Regions from separate parts of the Mesorhizobium sp. B2-1-8 genome, predicted to be linked through region 2. Evidence: predicted binding sites of a transcription regulator. Region 2 holds the regulator's gene; the other holds the start of a gene.
What was found. The regulator LexA, encoded in region 2, represses DNA repair genes until DNA is damaged. The targets are predictions, from matches to a motif close to TGTTCNNNNTGTGTTCNG.
Positions count from the first base shown of each region.

Region 1: a site for LexA is predicted at 6,313-6,330, ahead of parE (DNA topoisomerase IV subunit B). Genes of this name have one in related genera too.

Region 1 is NZ_CP083952.1:3,718,372-3,727,725, reverse strand. It holds gene FJ970_RS18270 (type II secretion system F family protein) at 1-827, opposite strand, end outside; gene FJ970_RS18265 (CpaF family protein) at 833-2,254, opposite strand; gene FJ970_RS18260 (AAA family ATPase) at 2,251-3,459, opposite strand; gene FJ970_RS18255 (hypothetical protein) at 3,493-3,762, opposite strand; gene FJ970_RS18250 (type II and III secretion system protein family protein) at 3,767-5,146, opposite strand; gene cpaB (Flp pilus assembly protein CpaB) at 5,237-6,163, opposite strand; gene parE (DNA topoisomerase IV subunit B) at 6,401-8,458, shown strand; gene FJ970_RS18235 (FUSC family protein) at 8,503-9,354, shown strand, end outside.
Region 2 is NZ_CP083952.1:3,941,351-3,950,704, forward strand. It holds gene gltA (citrate synthase) at 1-1,223, opposite strand, end outside; gene gltX (glutamate--tRNA ligase) at 1,423-2,847, opposite strand; gene FJ970_RS19290 (ComEC/Rec2 family competence protein) at 2,951-5,404, shown strand; gene lexA (transcriptional repressor LexA) at 5,398-6,141, opposite strand; gene FJ970_RS19300 (GntR family transcriptional regulator) at 6,552-7,325, opposite strand; gene FJ970_RS19305 (ABC transporter substrate-binding protein) at 7,479-8,465, shown strand; gene FJ970_RS19310 (ABC transporter ATP-binding protein) at 8,524-9,303, shown strand; gene FJ970_RS19315 (ABC transporter permease) at 9,309-9,354, shown strand, end outside.

The DNA.
Region 1 (9,354 bases), 220 kb from region 2:
GTGAAGAGCAGCGCCGGCACGGCCGTCAAGATGTAGGCCGACAAACGGCCTTCAGTGGAAATGGCGCGCACCTTGCGGCGCAGCTTGCCGCGTTCGCGGATCGTCGTCGACAACCCATCGAGGATTTCGCGCAGATTGCCGCCCGAGCTGGTCTGGATCGACACGGCGGTGACGAACAGCGGCAGATCCTCATGGCCGACCCGGTCGAACAACGAATTCAGCGCCGAGACCAGGTCGGAGCCATAGGTCACCTCATCGGCGATGACGCCGAATTCGGTGCCGATCGGATCGGGCATCTCGCGCGACACCATGGCGATGGCCACCGGGACCGGATGACCGGCCTTGAGGCCCCGCGTGATCAGTTCTAGCGCCTCCGGCAACTGCATGCCGAAACGCTTCAGCCTGCGCTTGCGCATGGAGCGCATCGCCATGACCGGCAGCAGCGGCACCAGCATGACGAACAGGATGAGCCCCATCAACAGCGGCAAGCCGCGCGAGATGGCGAACAGGGCCACGGCCATCGCCACGCCGCAGGTGATCATCAGGAATTTCGAGAGCGGCATGACCATGCCCGACTGCGTGCGCAAGGCACGGAACCGGTCAGGTGAAAACAGCGACGTTCCCGCGTCGAGGCCGCGCTCCTTGCGCAGTTGGATCAGCACCTGTTCCTGGCTGATCTTGTTTTCCTGCAGCTTCATACGCCGGTTGATGGCGGTGCGCTTGTCGCTGCGGCCGGCATAGAGCAGGTAGACCGCCTCGGCGACCATGATGCCGGTCAGAGCGGCCCCGGCATAGACGACATAGATCGCGCTGAACCCGTCGAACACGCCGGCTACTCCTGCGGCCGGCCGGGTTCGAAATAACGTCCGGGAAACTCGATGCCCATCGCGCGCAGATCTTCCAGGAAACGCGGCCGTATGCCGGTCGCCTCGTAGTAGCCAAGGATCTTGCCATCCGCCTCCATGCCGGTGCGCACGAAACGGAATATCTCCTGCATCTGAATGACGTCGCCTTCCATGCCGGTCACCTCGGCGACGCTGGTCACCTTGCGCTTGCCGTCGGAAAGCCGGGTCAGCTGGACGATGATGTCGATGGCGCTGGCGATCTGGCTGCGGATCGACTGCACCGTCATCGGCATGCCGGTCATGCCCAGCATCTGCTCGAGGCGCGAAATACAGTCGCGCGGCGTGTTGGCGTGGATGGTCGCCATCGAGCCTTCGTGGCCGGTGTTCATCGCCTGCAGCATGTCGAAGGCTTCCTCGCCGCGGCACTCGCCGAGGATGACCCGGTCGGGGCGCATGCGCAGCGCGTTCTTGACCAGATCGCGCTGTTTGAGCTCGCCATGGCCTTCGATGTTGGCGGGACGCGTCTCCATGCGCGCGACATGCGGCTGCTGCAATTGAAGCTCCGCCGCGTCCTCGATGGTGATCAGCCGCTCGTCTTCCGGAATGAAGGCCGACAGCGCGTTGAGCATCGTCGTCTTGCCGGTGCCGGTGCCGCCCGAAATGATCGTCGTCTTGCGGGCATGCACGGCCGCCGCCAGCACTTCGGCCATGTTCTGTGTGATGGCGCCGAATTCGACCAGCCTGTGCAGGCCAAGTTTGTTCTTGGAGAACTTGCGGATCGACACCAGCGGACCGTCGACGGCCACCGGGCGGATGGCTGCGTTGAAGCGCGAGCCGTCCAGCATGCGAGCGTCGACCATCGGCTGCGATTCGTCGACGCGGCGGCCGACGGCGGCCACGATCTTGTTGACGATCCTGAGCAGATGCGCCTCGTCCTTGAACGGGATATGGACCTGCTGCAGCTTGCCCTTCTTTTCGACGAAACAGTTCTGATGACCGTTGATCAGGATATCGTTGATGTCGGGATCCTTGAGCAGCGGCTCGAGCGGGCCGAGGCCGACCATCTCGTCGACGATATCGTCGACCAGCGCGTCGAGTTCGGCGGTGTTGATCGCCATCCGCTCCTGGCGGGTCTTTTCCGAAACGAAATCATGTACTTGCCGGCGCATCTCGTCCTTGGGCAAGCGCTCCAGCGCGACCAGGTTGATCTCCTCGAGCAGCATCCGGTGGATGCGCACGCGAGCATCGAGCACCTTGTTGGCATTTTTTACCGGTGCTGCTTCCGGTTTCGCCGGCAAAGCCTTTCGGCTGCTCGGGATGACGACGGCATGATGCGCGACCGGTGTTGATTCCGGCGGACGCTGCGGGCGCGCGTCGCGGTTCTGCAGGGTTGAGAAACGGCTGGTCATCCTGCCTTCCTCTTCAAGAGGCCCTTGCCGAGGCCGAACAGCGACTTCGACTTGCTCGCGGTCGCCACCGCCTCTTCCGGAAGGATGATCTTCTTCAGATCGTTGACGACATTGGCGTTGGCGTCGATCTCGTGCAGCGGCACGCCGCGGTCGACCGCCTCACGCACCAGCCGGTAGTTGTTGGCGATGCCGCCGACGAAATGCTCGCCAAGGATTTCCTGGACGTCCGCCTGCTTGATGCCGTTGTCGAACATCTTCTGCTCGAAACGGTTGACGATCACGTTCGGCTTCACTTCCTTGCCGGCGGTCTCGTAGACGGCCTGGATTAGCCGTTGCGTATGGCGCAGGCACGGCACCGTCATCTCGGCAACGATGTAGAGCTTGTTGGAGCCGAGCAGCACCGTTTCGGTCCACGGAAACCAGGTGCGTGGCATGTCGATGACGACATTGTCGAAATAGGCCGAAACGAGGTCCAGCATGCGCACCACGACATCGGTCTTGAACGAGCGCATCTCGGCCGGACGCGTCGGCGCGGCCAGCACGCAAAGTCCGCTGGCGTGCTTGGACAGCATCACATCGAGCAGTTGCCGGTCGAGGCGTTCGGGCTGGTTCTCGATTTCGGTGATGTCGAAACGAGGCTCCAGATCGAGATATTCGGCGCAGGCACCTTGCTGGAAATTGAGGTCGACCACGCAGGTCGACGCGCCGCGCGTCACCGAATGATGCAGCTGGAACGCGGTTTGCAGCGCCAGTGTCGTGGTGCCGACGCCGCCGGCGGCGGGCATGAAGGTATAGATCTGCGACTCGGTGTTTTCCTCGCGCCCGGGCCCCTGCAGCGCTCGCACGACCGAACGCACGAGGTCGGCAGTGGTGATCGGCTTGACCAGGAAGTCGGCGACCTTGAGCTGCACCAGGATGCGCACGGCGGCGGCGTTGAACTCCTGGGTGACCACGACCACCGGTGCCTTGCCCTCGAGCCGGCGCATGACGCGCTGCAGTGACTCGATTTCCTCCAGTTTCGCCGCGTCCATATCGACGATAACGACGCCGAACTCGGCCTCCTGGACCTCGCCGCGCAGCTCCGTGACGTTCTTCTCAACCGTCATGAGCTGGATGATCTCGGAGGCGGCAAACGCCGTCTTCGTGTCCTGCGCGAAGGTCCGGTCTGTCGATACGAGCAGGATCTTCTTGGTGCTGTTTGCCATTCTTGCCGCCTGTGAGGTCGATCGCCGTGTGGATCAGTTGCCGGTGGTCGTTTGCGCTGCCTTGGCACCAGCCGCCTGATCGGGTGTGACAGGTCCGGCAGTTCCGCGCTTGGCGGGCACGAGAAGCCTCGTGTTCTGGACGCCATGCTTCCACGGGTCGACCATCTGCATGACGGTGTTGGCGGCCTGCGCCTCACCGGCGGCTGTCGTCACGCCTTCGCTGCGCACATAGTCGTCGCTGGTGCAGCCGCTCGCCAAACCGGCAAGAAGCAGGGCGATGCTCGAACTCAGGACCAAACGCATGGCTTCAGTCCTTCGGCAGGTCGAGGAAATGGCCGACTTTGGTGGCGCCCCGCGCGGCGCTGCCGTCAGCCAACGCCAGCGCACGGTTGGTGTCCGACGCCTTCACCTCCTCGGTGTTGTTGAGGAAATAGTCGACATTGCTGGCAGGCTGCGTGCCATCGGTCGGCTCAGCCATTTTCTTCGACGGATCGACCGGCTTCACCAGATAGGGCGTGACGATGATGACCAGGTCGGTCTCGCGCCGCTGATAGGATTTCGACGAGAACAGCGACCCCAGCACCGGCATCTTGCCGAGACCGGGAATGCGAGACGTGGTGATGTCGTTCTGGGACTGCAGCAGCCCGGCGATCATGAAGCTCTGGCCGTTCTTCAGGTCGACCGAGGTCTTGGCGCGGCGCACGATGAACCCCGGCACCGAAATGTTGCCGATATTGTAGGACGCCGACGCATCGATCGAGGAGACTTCCGGCGCGATGTCGAGGCTGACCAATCCGTCCTTCAGCACCGTCGGCGTAAAGTCCAGGCTGACGCCGTATTTCTTGTAGCTGACGGAGATCTTGCCATTGTCTTCGGAAACCGGGATCGGGAATTCGCCGCCGGCGAGAAAACTCGCCGTTTCGCCGGAGCGGGCGATCAGGTTCGGTTCGGCCAGCCTTCGGGCAAGGCCGCGCTCCTCCAGCGCCTTGATGGCGATATCGATCGAGACGCCATTGGACAGCAGCCGGCCGATGATCTCGCCGGTGCCGGCTGCAGGCACCGAGCCCGGATCGAGAGAGACATCGCGACCGCCGAAGCCGTAGGCGAAATTGGCACTGTATTTCGCACCGAGGTCCTGCCCGGCCTGGCGGTTGATCTCGACGAAGCGGACATTGAGCTGAACCTGTTGCGACGAGGAGATATTGACCGAATTGATCACCTCCTCATTGCCGGAGAAGCGGGTGGCGATCTTGTTTGCCTTTTCGGCGGCGACCGCGTCATCCGCCTCGCCCGAAAGCACCACACGGCCATTGGCCGAGCCGACCTTGATCTTGGCGTCCGGCACGCTGGCACGGATGGTGCTCGCCAATTGGTCGGTGTCGAGCGTCACTTCGATGTCGACGGTGCCGACGAGCTGCTTCTTCTCGTCGAACAGCGCGATGCCGGTGGTGCCGAGATTGTTGCCCAGCACATAGAAGGATTTGTCGGTCAGCGGGTTGACGTTGGCGATCTCCGGATCGCCGATGACGATCTGATAGAAGGCAGCGCTCGTCATGATCGTCTTGGGCTTGCCCTTGGCGACCTTGATCGACGCATTCTTGGTCGACGAGACATAGACGATGTCGTTGTCCGCCTTGGCCGCGCCTGCGAAGGCGAGCATGCCGCTCGCGACCAGTGAAGCCGCCATCGCCAGGGCGCGCACGAAACGCAATCGATCCGTCATTCGAAATTGGGTGTGCATTACCATGATCCCGTCCCGCCCGGTCCCCACCGGTCCTTACTTCTGGTCCCGCGAAGGGACCTTGTATTCCTCGGCCTGCGTGCCGCGCGTCACGATGACCGTCTTGAATTTCGGCTTCTCCGGTTCCTTGGCGATGGCATCGAACAAGGAGCCGGCCGCGGCCTCGGCCTTGGAAGCCACGGACCCGCCGAAGGAAGAGATGGTGGTGACGCCGTTCTTGCCGTCGCCGCCTTCGCTGGCGGAGCGCAGCGACAGCGACAGCGTCCCGACAGTGCGGGCAAGCGCCACTTTCTGCGCGCCGTCGCTCGTCACCTCGATGGTCACGGAATTGGCCACCTGCGGCGTCGTCTGACGCTCGTCGGCGCCTTGCCCGACGCTCAGCACCTTGGCGTCGGCAACGACGATCTCCGAAGTGATGGTCGAACCGGCCGCGCCTTGCGCGTTCTTGGCGACTTCCTGGATTTCGCCGGCATCACGCGTCAGGACGACATCGACCCGGTCGCCCGGCGTGACGAAGCCACCGACGCCGGCGATCTCGTCGGTGCGGATGGTGACCGCCCGCATTCCGGGCGTCAGCATGTTGGACAGCGTCGCACGGCCGTTCGGTCCCGACAGCTTGGTGAGCAGCACCGGCTCGTTGACCTCGATCGGCGACAGCACGACCCGGCTGCCTTCGCCAAGCAATCCATCGACGGTGGCAAAGGCGCCCTGCGGCAGGGAATCCTGCGGCCACGGGATTTCGCTGAGCTTGGCGCGGTCGAGCTCCATGCCATAACGCAACGGCGCATTGGCCACCACAATGGTCTTGAACTCGATTTTGGGTGCCGCCGGAGCGGCGATGGACGCCGTTTTCTCCTGGGCGTCGGCCTTGGCCTGGCTCTTGACCCAGAAATCCGCGGCAAAGATCGAGATCGCGCCGAAAACGGCGGCGATACCGATCATCGTTATGGCCTTGCCCCTCACGCCGAAATCCCTGATGCCCGTCGTTTCTTGTTATGTAGGGCTCACGCTAGTCCGCATTGTTAAAGAATCGGGAATCTTGTGCGGTTGCATTCGACCTATTTCCGCCTGCTTGGTTATCGAATGGTTTTAGGGTAAGAGGGGTTAAATCCCCGAACGTAACAGGAACCTCCGTCGCTTGGCGCTGAAAAGCGTGGCAGTATCGACGGGGTGATTCGCAGCTTGGGCTCTATGGCAGGCATGGACGACAACAACGATCTTTTCGGCAATCTGGAGAAGCAGCCGCAACCGGTTCGCACGTCGGCGCGCCCGGCGGATCCGCTGGTGCAAGCGGCCGCCAGGCGCCCGGCCGCGGCCAAGGATGGCAGCGAGGGTTACAGCGCCGCCGACATCGAGGTGCTCGAAGGCCTGGAGCCGGTGCGCCGCCGGCCCGGCATGTATATCGGCGGCACCGACGACAAGGCGATGCACCACCTGTTCGCCGAGGTCATCGACAATTCGATGGACGAGGCGGTGGCCGGTCACGCCACCTTCATCGATGTCGAACTTTCGGCCGATGGCCATCTCACGGTCACGGACAATGGCCGCGGCATTCCGGTCGACATGCACCCAAAATTCAAGAAGCCGGCGCTCGAAGTCATCATGACGACGCTGCATTCGGGCGGCAAGTTCGATTCGAAGGTCTACGAAACATCCGGCGGCCTTCACGGCGTCGGCGTGTCGGTGGTCAACGCGCTGTCGGATCATCTCGAGGTCGAGGTGGCACGTGGCCGCCAGCTCTACCGCCAGCGCTTTTCGCGTGGCGTCCCGGTGACCGGCCTCGAGCAGCTCGGCGAAGTGCACAACCGGCGCGGCACAAAAATCCGCTTCCATCCCGACGAGCAGATTTTCGGCAAGGGCGCGGCATTCGAGCCGGCGCGTCTCTACCGCATGACGCGTTCGAAGGCCTATCTGTTCGGCGGCGTCGAGATTCGCTGGACCTGCGATCCCTCCCTGATCAAGGAAAAAGATCAGACACCGGCCAAGGCGGAGTTCCATTTCCCCGGCGGCCTCAAGGATTATCTGAAAGCGTCGCTCGGCGACGAATTCCAGGTGACGCGCGAAATCTTCGCCGGCAAGAGCGACAAGCAAGGCGGCCACGGCTCGCTCGAATGGGCGGTGACCTGGTTCGGCGGTGACGGCTTCATCAATTCCTACTGCAACACCATCCCGACCGGCGAAGGCGGCACCCATGAGGCCGGCTTCCGCAACGTGCTGACGCGCGGCCTGCGCGCCTATGCCGACCTCGTCGGCAACAAGCGCGCCTCGATCGTCACGTCGGAAGACGTCATGATCTCGGCCGCCGGCATGCTGTCGGTATTCATCCGCGAGCCGGAATTCGTCGGCCAGACCAAGGACAGGCTGGCGACGATCGAAGCGATACGCATCGTCGAGACCGCGATCCGCGACCCGTTCGACCATTGGCTGGCCGACAACCCGCAGGAAGCCTCGAAGCTGCTCGAATGGGTGATCGCACGCGCCGACGAGCGGGTGCGCCGCCGCCAGGAAAAAGAGGTGTCGCGCAAGAGCGCGGTGCGCAAGCTGCGCTTGCCTGGCAAGCTCGCCGACTGCACGCAGAACGCGGCGGCAGGTGCCGAACTCTTCATCGTCGAAGGTGATTCCGCCGGCGGCTCGGCCAAGCAGGCGCGCGACCGTGCCAGCCAGGCCGTCTTGCCGTTGCGCGGAAAAATCCTCAACGTCGCCAGCGCCGGCAATGACAAGCTGGCCGCCAACCAGCAGATATCGGACCTGATTCAGGCGCTTGGCTGCGGCACGCGCTTAAAATATCGCGACGAGGATTTGCGCTACGACCGCGTCATCATCATGACCGATGCCGACGTCGACGGCGCCCACATCGCCTCGCTGCTGATCACCTTTTTCTACCAGGAGATGCCGGCGCTGGTACGCGGCGGTCATCTCTATCTGGCGGTGCCGCCGCTCTACTCGATCAGGCAAGGCGGCAAGGTCGCCTATGCCCGCGACGACGCGCACAAGGACGAGCTTCTGCGCACCGAATTCACCGGGCGCGGCAAGGTCGAGCTCGGCCGCTTCAAGGGCCTGGGCGAAATGATGGCCGCGCAGCTCAAGGAGACCACCATGGACCCGAGGAAGCGCACGCTATTGCGGGTCGATGTTATCGACGCCGAGGCGGCGACCAAGGATGCGGTCGACGCGCTGATGGGCACCAAGCCCGAAGCCCGCTTCCGCTTCATCCAGGAACGCGCCGAATTCGCCGAGACGGAAGTGCTGGATATCTAGCCGCCGGCGAGTTTAGCTTGCGTTCCTGACATGGAGACCGGCCTGTGACCTGGGCGCGGCTGAAAATCTATTTCGAGACGAGCCTGGCTGGGCTGACGCAACCGACGCGCTCGGACTGGATTTTTGCCCTGCGCACCGTTTCGGCCGGCATGATCGCGCTTCTCGTCGCCTATGCGCTGAAGCTCGACCATCCGCAATGGGCGATGATGACGGTGTTCATCGTCGCCCAGCCGGTTGCCGGCATGGTGCTCGCGAAAGGCTTCTACCGGCTGCTCGGCACGCTTGCCGGCGGCGTCGCGGCAATCGGCATCACCATGGCGTTCGGCACCGGCCCCTGGATTCTGGTGACGGTACTTGCCGTCTGGATTGGCATTTGCACCTTCGTCTCGTCGCTGCTGCGCAATCCCGAAGCCTATGGCGCCGCACTTGCCGGCTATACCGCCATGATCATCGGCCTGCCCGCCTTCGGACAGCCGCATCTGGTCGTTGACCTCGCGGTCGCGCGCTGTGCCGAGATCGTGCTCGGCATCGTTTGCGCCGGCCTCACCAGCCGGTTGATCCTGCCAAAACTGGCCAGCGACGCCATCATCTCGCGGCTGAAACGCTGCATTCTCGACCTCGCCACTTACGCTGGCGGTGCGTTCTCCGGCGGCGATCGGGCAACGCTCATCGGCCTGCACCGGAAGCTTGTCGCCGACACCCAGACGCTTGGCGAGATGCGCGCCTATGCCAGGCTCGAAGCGCCGAGCTTCGCGCCTCGCGCGCATCCGGTGCGACGCACCATCGGACAGCTGCTCTCGGCCCTTTCGGCGGCGCGTGCGCTCTATTCGCATGCCGCTCCGAAAAACGCAGCCCTCATCCCGGTACGCTCGGAGCTGCAGGCCCTTGTCAGCGAA
Region 2 (9,354 bases):
CACTGCGCGATCCAGCCGACCGTGCGGGCGACCGCGAACAGCACGGTGAACATGGTGGTGGGGAAGCCCAGCGCCTTCAGTGTGATGCCGGAATAAAAATCGACGTTCGGATAGAGTTTCTTCTCGATGAAATAGGGATCGGTCAGCGCGATCTTTTCCAGTTCCATCGCGATGTCGAGCAGCGGATCGTCCTTGATGCCGAGTTCGCCCAGGACCTCATGCGCCGTCTTCTGCATGATCTTGGCGCGTGGATCATAGTTCTTGTAGACGCGGTGGCCAAAGCCCATCAGGCGGAACGGATCGTTCTTGTCCTTGGCACGGGCGATGAATTCCGGGATGTGATCGACATGGCCGATCTCGCCCAGCATGTTGAGCGCCGCTTCATTGGCGCCGCCATGGGCCGGGCCCCACAGGCAAGCGATGCCGGCGGCAATGCAGGCGAAGGGGTTGGCGCCCGAGGAGCCGGCGAGACGAACGGTCGAAGTCGAAGCGTTCTGCTCATGATCGGCATGCAGGATGAAGATGCGCTCCATGGCGCGCGCCAGCACCGGGTTGATCTTGTATTCCTCGCAGGGCACGGCAAAGCACATATGCAGGAAGTTGGCGGCGAAATTCAGCTCGTTCTTCGGGTAAATGAAAGGCTGGCCGATGTGGTACTTGTAGGCCATGGCCGCGATCGTCGGCATTTTGGCGATCAGGCGCATGGAGGCAACCATGCGCTGGTACGGGTCGGAGATGTCGGTCGAGTCGTGATAGAAGGCCGACAGCGCGCCGACCACGCCGCACATCACCGCCATCGGGTGCGCGTCGCGGCGGAAGCCGGTGAAGAAGCGCGACATCTGCTCGTGCACCATGGTGTGGCGCGTCACGCGATAATCGAAATCGTCCTTCTGCGCCTTGGTGGGCAGTTCGCCGTAGAGCAGGAGATAGCAGACCTCGAGGAAGTCGCCGTGTTCGGCCAACTGGTCGATCGGGTAGCCGCGATGCAGGAGGATGCCGGCATCACCATCGATGAAGGTGATCTCCGACTCGCAGCTTGCCGTCGAGGTGAAGCCGGGGTCATAGGTGAAGGCGCCGGTGGTGCTGTAGAGCGAGGCGATGTCGATGACGTCAGGTCCGACCGAGCCGCTTCGCACCTTGAATTCGTGGGTCTTGCCGGCGAATTCCAGCGTTGCCGTGGCCTCCTGACCGCCTACATCCAATTTTTTCGCAGCTTCGGTCATTGCAAACTCCTTCTTGTTTCCTCATGCCGGCAAAGGCAAATTCCGCAGAGCGACACGTCGAAATCACCGCAATGCGCGTATTCGCCACCGCATTCTAGGAGGTGCGTGCCAGATTGGGCCAGGGCCTAATGTTGCACTGCGAAACGCGCCTTTCAATGCCAATCTTCTTGGGCCAGTTTCTTCTTGGGCCAGTTTGCTCCTAATCGATTTGATCCGCTATGCGCGCGAGGCTTTCCCCGCGCCCCAGCACGGCCAGCACGTCGAACACGCCCGGCGAGGTGCTCCTGCCGGTCAAAGCGGCCCGCAACGGCTGGGCCACGGCACCAAGCTTGTGGCCGCCGGCCAGCGCATAGTCGCGGATCGCGGCCTCGGCCGTGGCCGCTGTCCAGTCGCCGGACAGCGCATTCAAAGCTTCGTGAGCGCCACGCAGGATCTTGCGAGCATCGTCATTGAGCAGGAGAGCCGCCTTGTCGTCGATCGGCAGTGGCCGCGTGGCAAACAGAAAGCCGGCGCCGTCGACGAGCTCGACCAGCGTCTTGGCGCGCTCCTTCAGGCCTGGAAGTGCTGCCAGCAACTGCGCCTTGTTCTTCTCGTCGAGGCGCGCCGCCATCGCCGGGCCGCCCTCCAGATAAGGCAAGGTGGCGATGAAGATGTCGAACAATTCGGAATCGGCCATGCGGCGCATATGGACGCCGTTCAGCGCCTCGAGCTTGGCGAAGTCGAAGCGCGCCGCGCCCTTGTTGACGTCGCCGATATCGAACCAGGAGATCATGTCCTTGATCGACATGATCTCGTCGTCGCCATGGCTCCAGCCGAGCCGCGCCAGGTAATTGAGCAGCGCCTCCGGCAGATAGCCCATGGCGCGGTAGGCCTCGACGCCCAGCGCGCCATGGCGCTTCGACAGCTTGGCGCCGTCGGCGCCATGGATCAGCGGGATATGCGACATCGAAGGCACGTCCCAGCCCATGGCGTTGTAGATCACGGTCTGGCGCGCGGCGTTGGTCAGGTGATCGTCGCCACGGATGATGTGGGTGACGCCCATGTCGTGGTCATCGACGACGACGGCATGCATGTAGGTCGGGTTGCCGTCCGAGCGCAGGATGATGAAATCGTCGAGATCCTTGTTGGGGAAGCGCACCTCGCCCTGGACCCGGTCCTGCACCACTGTCTCGCCCTCGGTCGGTGCCTTGATGCGGATGGCGCCCTTGACGCCGGCGGGAGCCTCCGACGGGACGCGGTCACGCCAGTGGCCGTTATAGCGAGGCGGCAGGCCCTTGGCGCGGGCTGCCTCGCGCATCGCCTCGAGCTCGGCAGAAGTCTCGTAGCTGTAATAGGCCTTGCCCAGGCGCACCAGTTCCTCGGCGACCTCCCGGTGACGCGGCGCGCGCTCGAATTGGGAGACCGCGTCACCGTCCCATGACAGGCCGAGCCAGGTCAGTCCGTCCAGAATGGCTGATGTGGCCGCCTCGGTCGAGCGCTCGCGATCGGTGTCCTCGATACGCAACAGCATCGTGCCGCCGGTGTGCTTGGCATAGAGCCAATTGAACAGCGCCGTGCGTGCGCCGCCGATGTGCAGATAGCCGGTCGGCGAGGGGGCAAAACGGGTGATGACCTTGTCGGGCATGAAACTCTCGGAGAACGTCTGAAGCTGGGTGCGGAGTGCGCGGACTTTCGCGCGTCGCGCGTTCATGTAGCATAGGGTGTCGAGGGCGCAAGGGGCAGACCCGATGACTGGACGAGGCCGGGGCTCGGATCGGGGCGAGGGCGCCATTGTCGGCGTCAGCGAGCGGTCCCTGTTTGCGACGCCTCCGGCGATCCCACTGCCATCGCCGCTCGTGGCTGCGCCGGCAACCCAGCCGCCGCAGGCGGACAGCCCGACGCCAACTCCGTCTCCCGCCGCGCGCAGGATTGTGCGCGTGCGCCGGCAAATCGGCCTGATAGCCTTGCCTCGCCTGCGTCACGGCGTGACCAAGGCGGCGGAGTTGGAACTCGACCGGGGCATCGCCTTCCTGCTGGTGCCGGTCTGCCTGGCTGTCGGGGCGATCGGCTACTTTTCGCTGGCGTCCGAGCCCGATTTTGCAAAGCTCGTCGCGGCCGTGATGCTGGCAGCGATCTGTGCCTTCGTCTCCCGCTCTTGGCCGAAAACCCATCTGTGTTTCATGGCAGTGCTGTTGTGTGTGCTTGGCCTGCTCGCGGCGAAGGTCGAAACATGGCGAGCCGGAACCCGGATGCTGGGCTCGGAAATCTCGACGCAGTTGACCGGCCGCGTGGTCTCGCTCGAAGAAATGGAGACCGGCCGCATCCGGCTGACCATGGACGTGATTTCGACGGCCCGCCCGAAACTGCGCTATGCGCCGGAAAGGGTCCGGCTTTCTGCACGCAAGATACCGCCGGAAATGACCGCCGGCTCGCTTGTCACAGGTTATGCCAAACTGCTGCCGCCGACCGGTCCGGTGCGGCCGGACAGCTACGACTTCTCCTTCGACAGCTATTTCGCCGGCATCGGCGGCAGCGGCTTCTTTCTCGGCAATCCAACCGTTGTCTCCGCCGACGACGGTGAGATGCCGCTGCCGGCACGCCTTTTTTCTGGCATCGAAAATGCCCGCGAAGCCATCGCCGACCATATCAGGGGCAGCATTGGCGGCGCCGAAGGCGAGATCGCGGCGGCGCTGATCGTCGGCGTGCGCGCCGGGATTCCCGATGAAATCAACGAAGCGATGCGGCGTACCGGCATCTATCACATCATCTCCATTTCGGGACTGCATATGGCGCTGGTGGCCGGCACCATCATGGGCCTGTTGCGCGGCGTCTTCGCGCTGTTTCCAGGCTTTTCCGCGCGCCGGCCGGTGAAGAAATATGCGGCGGCCGCCGCACTTTTCTCGATCGCCGCCTATCTCGTCATTTCCGGCGTCGTCGTTGCGGCCGAGCGCAGCTTCATCATGCTGGCGGTGATGCTGGTCGCCGTCTTGTTCGATCGCGCGGCACTGACCATGCGCAATCTGGCGATCTCGGCGATCGCCGTCATCCTGGTTTCCCCGCACGAGGTCGTCGGCCCGAGCTTCCAGATGTCGTTCGCGGCAACCGCGGCCTTGGTCGGCGCCTATGCCGGCTGGGCCGACCACCATGCGGGAAAGACGAGGCCACCGCCGCCAAAGCGATCCCTGCCCGGGTTCCTGACGCGAAAGTTCCTCTTGGCGACAGGTGGATTGGCAATGACATCCATCATCGCCGGCAGCGCAACGGCGCTGTTTGCCATCTGGCATTTCCAGCGGGTGTCGCCGCTCAGCCTGTTCGCCAATCTGGCCGTCATGCCGATCGTATCGGTTGTGATGTTCCTGGCTGTCGCCAGCGCGTTGCTGATGCCGTTCGGGTTGGATTGGCCGGCTCTCTACCTCATGGGCAAGGGCCTGACGGCGATGATCGCCGTATCGGCGTGGATATCGGAGCGCTCTCCGATCGATGGGGTCGGGCTGATCTCGCAGCAATCCGTGCTGCTGGTCACCGTCGCGCTGGTCATCGCGACGATGGCGACGACCTGGCTGCGGCTTGCCGCGCTGCCGTTCGCGCTTGCCGGCCTGTTGACTGTGTCGCACACGCGCACGCCCGACGTGCTGATCTCGGAAGACGCGCGGCTGGTCGCAATGCCAATCGGCAATGGCGAACTGGCCGTCAACCGGGAACGTCCGAACGAATTCGCAGCCGAAAACTGGAAACGCGCCCTGATCTCCGAAACAATCGTTAAACCGGAAATGTTCGACAAGACGGACGGGCAATTCGATATCGCCGCTCCCACCGACCTGCCGCAGGGATCGCCGTTCTATTGCCGTGAAGGCCTGTGTCTTGCCAGGCACCCCTCCGGCGCGATCATCGCCTATGTCGAGGATCGCAAGAACACCTGGAAGGCCTGCGCCTTCGCCGACCTGATCGTCGTCAATGACGCGACCGCCTATGACGCCTGCCACAATCCGCTGGTTCTCGTTGTCACGAAACGGCAACTGGCCCGCAAGGGGAGTGCCGCCGTCTTCTTCGATCCCCAGTCGGCCACGAGCCCGGCTGCGATCGAATTCGCCGTCGACGGACCATACCGGCCCTGGCACGAGCAGCGAAAATTCTCACGCGAGGCGAGGGGGCTGCCGCCCTATAAAAAGCCTGACAAACCCGATGGCAAACCGGTTCAGTAGCGTCTTATCAGCCCGACCAGTTTGCCCTGCACCTTGACCCTGTCTGGCCCGAAGATGCGTGTTTCGTAGGCTGGATTGGCGGCTTCGAGCGCGATCGAAGCGCCCTTGCGGCGAAACCGCTTCAGCGTTGCTTCCTCCTCATCGACCAGCGCCACGATGATTTCGCCCGGACTTGCCGTATCGGCATTGCGGATGATGACCGTGTCGCCGTCGAAGATACCGGCCTCGATCATCGAGTCGCCCTTGACCTCCAGCGCATAGTGCTCGCCGCCCATGATCATGTCCGGCGGCACCGAAATCGAATGCGTCTGATGCTGGATGGCATCGATCGGCACACCGGCGGCGATACGGCCCATGACCGGGATGGACACGGCTGAAACCGCATCGTCGTCGTTACCGGCCGCGGGCAGGCGAGAAGGCGCCGCCGCCGGCCTGATCTGGCGGCCGAGACCGCCTTGGCCAAGGCTGCCCTGGATGACGCTTGGCGAGAACTTCTTCGCCGCATTGAGGCCCGGCGCGATCGAGTCCGGCAGCCGCAGCACTTCCAGCGCGCGCGCCCGGTTGGGCAGCCGGCGAATGAAGCCGCGTTCCTCCAACGCCGTGATCAGGCGATGGATCCCCGACTTGGAGGCAAGATCGAGCGCTTCCTTCATCTCGTCGAAAGAGGGCGGTATCCCGCTTTCCTTGAGCCGTTCGTGGATGAACATCAGCAGTTCATGTTGCTTGCGTGTCAGCATGGCGGCCCCCAAGGCAGTGAACGAAGGTCTGAACCAGAATCGAAAAACAAACCCAGAACAAACACTATCTGTTCCAGTTGTGTTCCGCAACCGTTTAAAGTTTAATGAATTTGTTAAGGCGTCTGAAGTTTTTTGCCCGCGACAGCGGACGGCAATCGACCCTTTCCGCTGTCGGCAAGGACATTGAAATCGTTTTGGTTAATGGGCTGTGGCCCATCCTCCGCCGAGGCTTGGCATCAGTCTTTTTGAGGGCTTTTCCGGGGATGGATCGTAAAAATTATGGATCCATTATTCGCGGAACGAAACGAAACCAAAACGCCAACGATTGTAGCTTCGGGGTAGCGACGGATCCAGGCGTCCGGCCGGCTCCGATCAAGTGCGTGCGAACAGGCGTCGCGGAAGCGCTGAAGTCATCCGGCGACAGCTTTCAAGCTGCCGGCGCGGGCGGCGTACTCGGTCGCGCCGCTGTCTTCGCTGTGGACATAGACATGCAGGGTGTAGCCGATATGCGCAGTCATCAGCGCCTTGGCCCGCTCGACGTCACGATCGAGTGCCGCTTCCATGATCGCGGTATGGTGTTCGATCGCAATCGCTTCACGCAGTGCCTCCATCGCCTCTTCATAGCCATCCTTGAGGCCAGCCGCGGCCCGCAATGTCGGCGCCAGACCAAGAAAACGATGATGCCGGCGCAGCTGATCCGAGATTGTCGAGCGGAAACGCAGCAGCCAATCGCATGTGGCGGCGCTCAGCAGCGCCGCATGGAAAGCCTCGTGGTTCTCGTCCCATTTGTCGACGGCCGCATCCGAGGGATCGTCGACCGCGGTCTTGCAGCGGGAGAGCCGGTAGTGGGCGGTGACGACAGCATCCTCCCACTCCTTGCTGCCTTTCTCCATCGATTCGAGGAATAGGGGGATCTCGACCACCATCCTGGCGCGCGCCAGGTCCTCCAGTTCGGCCCGCGATACCGGAGCCACGGTAAAGCCGCGATTGCTGATGGCGGTGACAAGGCGTTCGGCCTCGAGCCGCGACAAGGCTTCTCGCAACGGCGTCCAGCCAACGCCATAGGTACCGCGCAGCGCACTCAGCTTGAGCGGGGCGCCGGGCATTAGGCGCGTGGTCAGGATATCGCGCCGCAACAGCTGATAGGCTGCCTCCGTCTTTGTGGAGCTGGTTTGATCCTGCATCGCGGTCCATCCGTCGTCTGGCAGTGAAAAATTATATATGATGTCGGGGCGTGGCAAGAATTATATATAATATTTGACACGGGCCGGCGGATTGACAATGATCGCTGCAGTAGCCGCGCTCCAAGCGGCGCTGATCAAATCTGGGAGGAAATGATGTTGAAGTCGAAATCCGCTTGGTTGTCGGGTTTGTTCCTGGCCGGCGCATTGATGGTGAATGCCGGCAGTGCCGCCGCCGATCAGATACGCATCGGCATCGCCAATTTCGGCGAGCACCCCCAGCTCAACGCCGCCATAGCCGGCTTCAAGAAGGCGCTGACGGACAAGGGCTTCGTCGAGGGCAAGGACGTCGTCTATACGGAGAGCCATACGAATTTCGATGCATCGCTGGTGCCGCAGATGATCGCCAAGCTGCAGGCGGAGCAGCCCAAGCTGATCTACACCATCACCACGCCGGTCTCGCAGATTGCCAAGAAGGCGCTCGCGGGCTCCGGCATTCCGATCGTCTTTGCCGCGGTCACCGATCCGGTGGCAGCCAAGCTGGTACCGTCATGGGACTCCGGAGACGAAGGCATGACCGGCGCCAGCGACCTGCAGGACGTCGCCGCGGTAATGGCCTTCACCAAGAAGCTGCTGCCGAATGCCAAGCGCTTTGGCGTGCCTTACAATCCGGGCGAGGCCAACGACGTTGCCTTGGTCGAAAAGATCAAGGCGGCGGCACCCGCCGCCGGCTTCGAGGTCGTGGAAGTCGGCATCGACAACGTCAATGACATCCAGCAGCGCATCGCCTCGCTCGCCGGCAAGGCCGACGTGATCTACGGCCCGGCTTCGAACCTGATCCAGCCGGCGATCGCCGCTGTCTCCGCGGCTGCCCGCCAGGCCGGTATTCCGGTCGTAAATTCCGATGACAGCGCGGTCCGCAACGGCACCGTGCCGGCAAGCTTCGCGGTCAATTATACGCAGGTCGGTATCAACGCCGGCAACATCGCAGCCGAAATCCTGAAGGGCAAGGACCCCAAGACGATCGCGCCGTCGCGCCCCGCCTACAAGGACCACATGGCGACGATCTCGCGCAAGGCGATGGCGGCGTTCGGCATCGAGATACCGGCTTCGATGGCCGATTGCGGCTGCATCGTCGACTGACATCGGGGCAGCAGGGGTGACGGCGCGGACGCCGTCACCTTGAGGTCAGGGAGGAACGATGCTCGAGATCCGATCCGCGCGCAAAGTGTTCTACAAGGGCCAGGCCGACGAGAAGGTCGCGCTGGACGGTCTCAGCCTGTCGCTGGCCACGGGCGAGTTCGGCATCGTCATCGGCTCCAACGGAGCCGGCAAGAGCAGCATGCTCAATGCCATTTCCGGCGCCCTGATCCTCGATTCCGGCCAGATCCTGATCAACGGCGCCGATGTGACTGGCATGCCCGTGCACAAGCGCGCCGCGAAACTGGCTCGCGTGTTCCAGGACCCGATGCGCGGTACCGCCGCCAGCATGACGGTCGCGGAAAACATGCTGCTGGCTGATTTGCGCAGCAGCAAGCGCACCTTGCGCCAGGGGCTGAACGCCACCCGGCTTGCGTCCTACAGGGAGCGCCTGTCGATACTGGGCCTCGGCCTCGAAAATCGTCTCGACACGCGCGTCGACCTGCTCTCGGGCGGGCAGCGGCAATCCCTGTCTCTGATCATGGCAGTCGGCGGATCGCCGGACCTGCTGCTGCTCGACGAGCATACCGCGGCACTCGATCCGCGCACGGCCGAGATCGTCATGCAGGCAACGGTGCGCGCCGTCAGCGCATTGAAGCTGACGACCTTGATGGTGACCCACAACATGCAACACGCCGTCGACTATGGCAGCCGGGTGATCATGCTCGACGCCGGCCGTGTCCTCCTGGAGGTCACAGGCGAAGAGAAGGCGAGGGTCACGGTTATCGATCTGATCGGCCATTTCTCCGTCAAGACCGACCGCATGCTGCTGGCGAGCTGATCATCATGGGCTTTATCGAGGACGTTCTCACCAGCTTCGTCGCGATCATGC